DNA from 3 places in the Paenibacillus sp. sgz302190 genome. Region 3 is predicted to be linked to each of the others. Evidence: predicted binding sites of a transcription regulator. Region 3 holds the regulator's gene; each other region holds the start of a gene.
What was found. The regulator Rex, encoded in region 3, represses fermentation and respiration genes when NADH is low (regulators of the CRP and FNR family bind a similar motif). The targets are predictions, from matches to a motif close to TTGTGAAATATTTCACAA.
Positions count from the first base shown of each region.

Region 1: AC6RNO_RS24885 (formate/nitrite transporter family protein) is a predicted target of Rex. The motif match lies at 2,010-2,027, and genes of this name have one in related genera.
Region 2: AC6RNO_RS18840 (DoxX family membrane protein) is a predicted target of Rex. The motif match lies at 1,751-1,768, and genes of this name have one in related genera.

Region 1 covers NZ_JBZYAO010000027.1:8,503-11,616, reverse strand. The annotation lists gene AC6RNO_RS24890 (class II aldolase/adducin family protein) at 1-1,121, opposite strand, end outside; gene AC6RNO_RS24885 (formate/nitrite transporter family protein) at 1,118-1,948, opposite strand; gene AC6RNO_RS24880 (LysR substrate-binding domain-containing protein) at 2,093-2,956, opposite strand.
Region 2 covers NZ_JBZYAO010000016.1:104,328-107,441, forward strand. The annotation lists gene AC6RNO_RS18835 (polysaccharide deacetylase family protein) at 220-1,134, shown strand; gene AC6RNO_RS18840 (DoxX family membrane protein) at 1,171-1,695, opposite strand; gene AC6RNO_RS18845 (hypothetical protein) at 2,128-2,262, shown strand; gene AC6RNO_RS18850 (DUF3905 domain-containing protein) at 2,272-2,697, shown strand; gene AC6RNO_RS18855 (alcohol dehydrogenase catalytic domain-containing protein) at 2,920-3,114, shown strand, end outside.
Region 3 covers NZ_JBZYAO010000005.1:242,522-245,635, forward strand. The annotation lists gene dinG (ATP-dependent DNA helicase DinG) at 1-1,117, shown strand, start outside; gene AC6RNO_RS09085 (redox-sensing transcriptional repressor Rex) at 1,114-1,734, shown strand; gene AC6RNO_RS09090 (hypothetical protein) at 1,749-2,093, opposite strand; gene AC6RNO_RS09095 (inorganic phosphate transporter) at 2,928-3,114, opposite strand, start outside.

The sequences.
Region 1 (3,114 bases), on a different contig from region 3:
CAATCGTTCTCCGCTATGACGACCGGAACCTCCTTCGTGAACATTGCGGCAGTCTCCCGGGGAGATAGGAACGTCGCGCCGAACGGCAGTTTGGGCAGCCCCCTGAGCAAAATATAGCTCTCGGGAATCGTTCTCGAATCCAATTCCGCATCCGTGACGGCAAACGCCATAATATGGGGCGGATGGGCCATAATGATCGATTCGATATGCGGCTGCATTTCATATATATACTGGTGCAGCAGCACGGAACGGCTCGGGACTTTGCCGGCCTCCTTGCGCCCGTCTTCGATTTTGACGAGGTCTTCGGCTTCCAGGTATTTGCGGTCCCGGTTGTACGGCGTAATGACGAACGAACGCTCGTCGATCCGCTGGGAGAATGTTCCCTGGGTGCTGGTGAACAGTTTCTGATCGTAGGCGCGCTGGATGAACTTGCACATGTCGCGGCGGATTTCTTTTTCTTTTGTCGTGCAGCGGCCGGGAACGAAGTCCGGGATGGACGCGGCAGGTTTCGTCCCGAGCTGCTCCGGAGCCAAAGTTTGCAGCGTTCCGATCCGCCGCGCGTTAATTTCCAGTCTGGCGCAGTAATCAAGCGTCTCAAAAGCCATGAACGCCTCGAACAGCGTCCGTCCGCCGACGACAACGCCGTGATTTTCAAGCATTACGGTGTTTATCCCCTGCTCGAAAACAGCCGCAATGTTTTCCCCCAGCCGTTCGCTGCCGGGCAGGCCGTAGGCCGCCATCCCTACTTTGCCGCAAATCAGGTGATCGCTCGGCAGCACGTAAAGATTCGGAATTTTTCGCACGATGCTGAATGCGACGAGTGCAGGCGGGTGAGCGTGAACGACCGCCCTGAGATCGTTTCTTTTGCGGTAAATAAGCTTGTGGAACGGGTACTCGCTCGAAGGCTTATGGTGTCCGACTACGGTTCCGTCGGGCTTTACGCACACAATGTCGCGGCGGCTCAGCTCACCCTTGTCAATGCCGGCAGGCGTAATCCACATATCGCCGTTATCGTCGAGAATGGAAATGTTTCCTCCCGATGTCGTCGTCATCCCGTACCCGTAAATTCGTTCCATCATCATCAAAATTTGATCGGCCGGATGCAGCAGTTCGTCCTTCATGCTTCCTTCCTCCCCGGTTCACTAATTTTTGTAAAATCGGCGGCGGCGCTGCCGCCTGTTGTTTCCTTTCGGTAAGCCAGTCCGTATATTCCCGCTACAAACAAAGCTCCGCCGATCAGGTTGCCCAAAAAAACGGGCGCAAAATTGCTCGCATAAGCGCTCCAGTTCGACTGCCCGGCGAAGATCGCGGCGGGGATCACAAACATGTTCGCCACCACATGCTGAAACCCGATCGCCACAAACGCCATCGTCGGAAACCAGATGCCGCCTATTTTACCCGCGCCGTCCTCGGCGCCGTAGGACAGCCAAACCGCAAGGGCGACGAGCCAATTGCAGCCGATCCCCGACAGCAGTGCGGCCACAAACGGCTCTTCCGTTTTGACATGCGCCAATTGGGCCAGCTTTTGGACAAAAACCCCCTGTTCGGTCAATCCCGCCAAATGCCCGAACGCGTAGGCGACGAACAGCGCTCCGGCAAAGTTCGCCACCGTAATGACGGCCACATTCCAGGCCGCGCTCCTCAAGCTTATCCGCTTGGCCAGGTAAGCGGCGGGTACCGCCATCATATTGCCCGTCAGCAGCTCGCCGCCGCCAAGCAAGGTAAGAATCAGCCCGAGAGGAAACAGCGCGGCCCCCATTAATCCGCCGACCCCGCTCCACAAAGGCGGAAACGCGGCACTTACCCTGATGTAAAGCAAAAAGCCGAGCGAAATGTAGGCTCCTCCCAAAAAACCGAGCGAGAGCTGGCGTCCCAGGCTCATATGCGCCTTCTTTTCGCCGGCGGCTGCAGCATATTCCCAAATGGTCTCAGGCTTCGCAAACCCCATACCGCACGCACCTCCAACGAAGCTTTCTCGACCTCAGTATAGAAAAAAAGCGCGCCAGAGTATGTGAAAATTATCACAATATTATGCGAAAAAAAGATACGGGCTCCCGCAGCTGTCGCGGAAATCCCGTACTTGACGATCAGGTCACATTAATTTCATATTTTTTACAAATTCCACAAATGCCTTAACAAGTGAAATTTCTAGGGATGTTTTGCGATAAATCATCCAGGATTCACGCAGAATAGGTTCGCCGTGTTTTGTTCTTAACTGGATCCGGTTTATAGTTTCATTATCTTTAAGTACGATTGCGGGTATGATTGCATAGCCGAAACCGCTTAATACCATCTCTTTGCAAGTTTCCATATTATCAACTTCCATCGTGATTGTCGGTGGTTTTGAAAAAGTTTCCTTCCACCAATTATCAATTAAATTCTCTAAGGACCAGTCCGTTTTATAAATGATTCTTGGCAGGTCAGGTAGTTCGCTTAATGAAATTTCTCTCTTCGATACAATCCAAATATTTTCAGTCATGATCAAATGTTTTTCTTCCGCCCAGTGATAATCTCCCCGGATAAAGCCTATATGAACATCTTGCTTATAGACCGAATTTGTTAGTTCTGAGCTTCGGTTAGACGTAACTTTAAACTCGACATCCGGGTATTCCGAATGAAATTTATTTAAAATAAAAGGAAGCCGGTACCGCGCTAGGCTGCTGGCGGTTCCAATTTTTAACGTGCCCGATATCTTATTATCCATACTTTGGACAAATTCTTTTACTTGTTGTAATTGCAGCAGCATGCTTTCCGCATATTTGGCCAAGTATTCGCCTTCCGGTGTGAATTCAATGCCGCGTCGTCCTCTGTGCATAATTTTCACACCAAACTCTTTTTCTAATTGCTGAATGCGGTAACTTAACGACGGCTGAGAAACATATAAAATTTCGGCTGTCTTTGTAATATTTTGCTGTTCGTATAACGTTAGCAGCATGGTCCAATCTTTATCTTCCATTGAATGCCGCACCTCTTTCGTTTTCACTGAATTATTCATTTTGAAATATAAAATTATTTTATTAAAAACAATAAAAAATTAATATTTGTTCTATTGTGAAGGTTCTGTGAATCAACTATGAACTTGTCAATGTTATAATTATTTAATAGCTTATTGAT
Region 2 (3,114 bases), on a different contig from region 3:
GCCTAAGAGGCTGCCTGCCATTGCACAATTTGCAATGGGGCCTCGTCGAATTCGGCGATTTGCGGCATTTCGGCGCATTTCCTGGGAAATAATGAACGGAATTGTCGAAACGTTAGGGTAGGGAGCGCCTTTCAAAAAATTACCAGAGCCCGGAAGGCACAGTATAGCCATAATAAGGACGTTGAATGGTTGTATTTCCATCGGGGGAGGGAAGTGGTTATGGGTGAAGCTCCTGCATTAAGGGCTTTAATGATTCGATCCGCTTTTGCCGCTGTGCTTGTGTTAGCAGGTGCGGGCTTCGCCGGGTGCAGCACAGGACCGCATCGGCCGGAGGCGTCAGGCACCCCTGCAATCAAGGCCTCTCCCCAGACTCAGGCAAAAGCCCTGACTACTCCCGGCGCCGCAGCTTTTGAGGATGACTCTATCGTGGAGAGGCAGCATTTTTATTCGGGCGTCCGCCGGAACAAACCTCCGATAGCCTCGCCGACACCCCATGCCCGGCAAAAAACGGCCTTTATAACGTTTGACGACGGCCCTTCTCAAAGCACGGACAAAATTTTGCGCATTTTGAAAAGCAACGGCGTGCAGGCGACCTTTTTCGTCGTCGGTTCGGACAGCGGCGAGGGGAGGGCGCTTTACAAAAGAATTGCGGCAGACGGGCACGCACTGGGCAATCACACGTTTTCCCATAACTACAGGTCGATTTATAGATCCGTGGAGGCATTTAAAAATGACGCCCGCCGATTGGACCGGCTGCTGGAGGAGACTGTCGGCTACCGGCCGGACATTATCCGGTTTCCGGGGGGCTCGAACAATCATTTGAGCCGGAAGGCGGGCGGAAGGGGCATCATGAGCCAAATCGTCAAAGCGATGCAGGAAGACGGCTACCAGTACTTCGACTGGAATGTCAGCTCGACGGACGCGGCGGCTCCCGTGCAGGATAAAGACATGATTATCGCATCGGTGCTGGGCGCAAGCCGGGGCAAGCAAAACATCATCGTCCTGATGCATGACAGTTCCTTCAAAACGACGACCGTCGAAGCGCTTCCCGTGATCATCCGCCGGTTGAAAGAGGACGGCTTTCGATTTGAAAAACTGACCAAGTCTTCGTTCACGTTTCACTTCCTGGAGTGACAGCTAACAAAAAAAGAAGGGGCAACAGCCCCTCTTTTATCTCAATTTAGGTTTTAGATGCAGCGCCACGAACAACTTGTCGATCCATTTGTGAATGTAAGGGAGGATCAAGTGGTCCACGCCGAATTTGCCTGCGTTCGCGCCTGCCGCAATAATGAAGAATCCGAGAAGCATCAGCCAAGGGTTCGTGCTAACGGTGCCTGCAAACATGTACATGCAGTTCATAATCAGCCCGAAGAATACCGCTGCGGTCGTCAATGCGCCAAGTATAAGGCCCAGACCGACCAACAGTTCGCCCCAAGGCACGAGGAAGTTGAAAATGCCTACGTTCGGCAGAGCGAAACCTTTGACGAAAGCCACGAAGTTCGGGTATACAAGATCCGTTGTCCCCGCAGCCAGCACCGGCTTCGTAACTGCGCCTTGCAGATAACCGGCTGCGTCGAACGCTTTTTCCCCTGTAATTTTGTGCCAGCCTGCAGTGACCCATTCCCAACCTACATACAATCGAACGAGAGTCAGCAGCATCGCCGCGTACTTATTTTCTCTTAGCCATTTCATCATTTGAACCAGCTCCTCTCTTCTATGGTTTTAGTATAAACCCGTTTTTCCCGTACGTATGTGAAAAAAATCACAATATAATGCCTATTTTAAGTTACCACTCCAAAACCGTCGTCGGGTACTTTAGATGCCTCGCAAGTGGTCGACCGCCTGTCGTGATTCGGCGCAACATTGGGCGCAAGTGGTCGACCGCCTGTCGTGATTCGGCGCAACATTGGGCGCAAGTGGTCGACCGCCTGTCGTGATTCGGCGCAACATTGGGCGCATGTGATAGACCGCCCGCCGTCATGCAGCGGAACATCGGGCACTGGGAGCTGAACGCGGTACGATCCGTTTGTTAGGGCCAGCGGCAGCCGGTTTTTGCCCGGATTCTTGCAGCCCGAATGCTTCTTCCAACAATGACACATAATACAAGCAGAAAGGAGCTGACCGAGCATGAATCGCAATGATTCCAAAGAACAAGTTCAGCACGAGCAGCAAAACAAGGAGCTGCAAAAGCAATCCGCTGAATTCGGCAAAGAAGGCTTTGTCGATAAAAAGCTGGATGGCCCGAACCAACCCGCAGATTAGGAGGACACTATGAGCGACCAGGAGCAACGGAAGCCGAAGGCGGCCGGGCGGGAGCATGAAGAGCCGGGCGGCGGGCTCGATCCGTTCGAGATCGACTTCCTGCCGCAATTCGAGCACGGCCGCGGTCCGCGCGAAGCTTTTGTCAACGAGCAGGGGGTCGTCATCGGCGACCATAACTACGAATCTCCGAATTCTCCTCTGGAGAATTGGAGCAAGGATACCGACCCGTTCGTCATGGCGGGCGACGGTTGGGTGCATCCTTACAAGGATATCGGCTTTCAGACAGCCGAGAACCGGGACTATTTCGAAAAGGGCATCTCCCCGCAAAGCGGCATTTTCATGCATCCGGATAAAGATGTGGCATACGAATATAAGCTGGGGCAGGCCGAACCGGGCGATGATTCCGGCAAAAAGGATGACGAGGCGGAAGCGTAGCTTTCGCTTTTTTTGCATGGTGTACAGGCTGGCTGAGCTGGTTCTTGCACGGTGTGCAGCCAGTGATGGGCTAATGCGGGCGGAGCGTTTTTTTCGGCCATCTATTCGGGAAAACGGCATTAAAATAAATAAAGCGTTTACAGGTGAGGGGAAATGAAGTAGAATAGTTGTATGACAAGTTAAAATAAATTTGTATGACAAGTTTGGAGTGGAGGAATAGACATGAAAGCAGGTATGTATGTCGCCGAGAAACAGGTGCAGCCGGCATCCGTCGAGATTCCGGTTGTGCAGGAGGGCGAAGCGCTAATCAAGGTAGCTTATGCGGGAATTTGCGGTACGGATATGATGATCTATGCCGGCAAGCATCCCCGGGCCAAGGCGCCTTTGGTAATGGGGCACGAATTCAGCGGAACGGTT
Region 3 (3,114 bases):
GCTGACGATGATGGAGGACAACATTTATTTGAGCATGAACGATACGCTCCGCACGCTCGACAAAATGCTGAGCGAGATCAAAGAGATGCAGGAAGTTCTGGAAGTCCAGAGCATCGTGACGGATTTGAACGGAACTTTGAAGGAGCTTTACGGGCACCGGGATGCGCTTCATTTTTTCATGAAAATGGAGGATCAAGGTTACGTATACTGGATGGAAGCCGGCACGTATTCCAAGAGCAAGTCGCTGCAGCTGATCAGTGTGCCGACGGATGTGAGTCCGCTGCTTCAGGAGCATTTTTTCAAAAATAAAGACAGCATCATTTTGACTTCGGCTACGTTATCCGTGAACAAATCGTTCCAATACTCGGCCGATCAGCTCGGTTTGCAAATTCCCGCCGGCGAAGAGGCCGGCAAGCTCAAAACGGTGCAGCTTCCGTCCCCGTTCAATTACAGGGAGCAGGCGCTGGTCTGTATTCCCAGAGATTTTCCGACGATTAAAGGCCCTTCCGGGGACGCCGTTTTCATACAAGCACTTATCGATTCTTTAAGCAATGTCGCTTTGGTTACCAACGGCCGAATGCTCGTGCTGTTTACATCCAACCGGATGTTAAAGCAGATTCATGCCGGCATGAAGGAGCGGTTAAAGCCGCATGGGATTACCGTGCTTGGACAGGGCGTAGACAGCGGCAACCGCAGCAAGCTGACCCGCATGTTCCAGGACCACCATTCCTGCGTGCTGCTGGGTACAAGCTCGTTCTGGGAAGGCGTGGACATCCCGGGCGATGCGTTGTCCTGCTTGGCTATTATTCGGCTTCCGTTTCAGCCTCCGAATCACCCGCTCATTGAAGCCAAATGTGAAAATATTAAAAAGCGGAACGAAAATCCGTTTATGAAATTTTCCGTGCCGCAGGCGGTCATTCGTTTCAAACAAGGATTCGGGCGGCTCGTGCGGCGGGCTACGGATAAAGGAATCGTTATTATTTACGATACCCGCGTTATCGATACGCAGTACGGCAAATATTTTCTTTATTCGCTGCCCGGTCCGAAGATTGAACATATGACGACGGAACAAATGATTCCAAGAATTGAGGAATGGATGGGGGAGGCGCAGCGGTGAAGACACAAAAAATATCCGAAGCTGTAGTCCGCCGGCTGCCGATTTATTTGCGGTTTTTGAACGAGCTGGCGATGAAAAATATTATGACGGTCTCGTCGCAGGATCTGGGGCAAAAGCTCGATTTGAACCCCGCGCAAATCCGCAAAGATTTGGCCTATTTCGGGGAATTCGGCAAAAAAGGGATCGGCTACGACGTCGGCTATCTCATCGAGAAGATCAGGCAGATCTTGAAGCTGGACCGCCATATCCGGGTCGCTCTGGTCGGGGCGGGCAACCTGGGGCGGGCACTGTGCAACTACAACACATATTTGCGCAACGATATGAAAATTGTCGCCGTATTCGACGCGATGCCCGAGAAAACGGGCGAGACGATCAATAATTTGATCGTGCAGCCGACGCACGAGCTGAAAGAAGCGATATCGCGGCTTGGCGTCAGAATCGGCATCATTACGGTACCGGCAGCGGAAGCGCAAAATGTGGCGAATCAATTCGTCGAAGCCGGCATTGAAGCGATTCTTAATTTTGCGCCGGTCATCATTAAGGTGCCGCCCGAAATCCGCGTGCACCATGCCGATTTCACGACCGAGCTGCAGAGTCTGGCCTATTATTTGGACTAGGCCAAGGGCTCGCGCTATGCGGAAATTTGCAGCAGGACGCAGGGGAAAGCTGCAGAAACCTGCAGAAACCCGCAGAAACCTGCAGAAACCCGCAGAAACCCGCAGAAACCTGCAGAAGAGAAACAAAACCCTGCAGAAGCCTCCGGAAGCTGGATCGGCGAAAAACTCGCATGGCAGCAGGCAGTACATTTGCTTAGCAACGTGGAGAAAACCTGCAAAAGTACAGTTTTTTGCTCGCTGATGCGCTGGATACGAAAAATTCCTGCAAATGTGCAGGCTTTTCGCCGCGAACATGGGCTGAGAAGCGTTTTTAGCGAAAATTCCTGCACAATCGCAGGCTTTTTGCCGAAATGAACCATTTCTGCTGAAACAGCCTGACTTTCGCAGGTTTTTTCTGTGCCAGGCTGCTTGTTCCAACGCCGTAACCCGTACAGGAGAGAGCCGTAGGTTACTGAAGAGTGATTGTGCCCCTTTTGGTTCCTCTACCCCGTTACTTTATCAACAGTCTGGTTTTCTACCCGTAATATGATGCGTCTCTCCAATGTATGTTTTCTCAGCAGCCTCTATTTTAACGAAAATAATGTACTCGTTTCCAACTTTTACGCTTTTAAAGCTTGAAATTGTTTCAGTAGACGATTGTTTTCATTCTGTGGGGATAACGTCTACGGCGTCATGGGAGTTTTGTAGGTTTTTCCGGCTGTCGAGCCAATTCGTTTCATTGGCGCGAAGTGCCGTCTTTGGGCGGACGGCAAAAAGAAGCGGAAACCGGTGAAAGTTCGGCTTTAAAACCGCTCCTGGTTGCGAAGCTCAACAAACAAAACAAATACGCGATCTTGCGCACACATCTAACGTGCTGTAGCCATTCAATTCGACGCAACGCTGAGAGTGGCTATGGTAGAGCGTTACAAGTGGCTCGTAGAACAACGCAAGGAGTGTGCAAGCGCACGTTCCAGAGCGCAAGCAGCGCACAAGCGCCTCACTCCACAGCCGTATGCAGCGTGCAAGCGCTCGCTCCACAGCCACATGCAACGCACAAGCGGCTCGCTCCACAGCCACATGCAACGCACAAGCGGCTCGCTCCACAGCCACATGCAACGCACAAGCGGCTCGCTCCATAGCCGCATTGCAGCGCCCCGCCGCGCTTTGCAAAAATAACAAAAAACCCGAGCCACATACTGGCCCGGGTTTTTCATCTAAAACAACTTAAACAACACGAAGTAAATCGAGTAAGACAAGACGATGCTGATCGGGATGGTAATGACCCAGGTCATGATCATTTTGCCGACGGTTGCCCATTGGACTTCATGGAAGCGCAGGACGCTTCCCGTTCCGATAATGGACGATGAAATGACGTGCGTCGTTGACAGAGGCATCCCCATA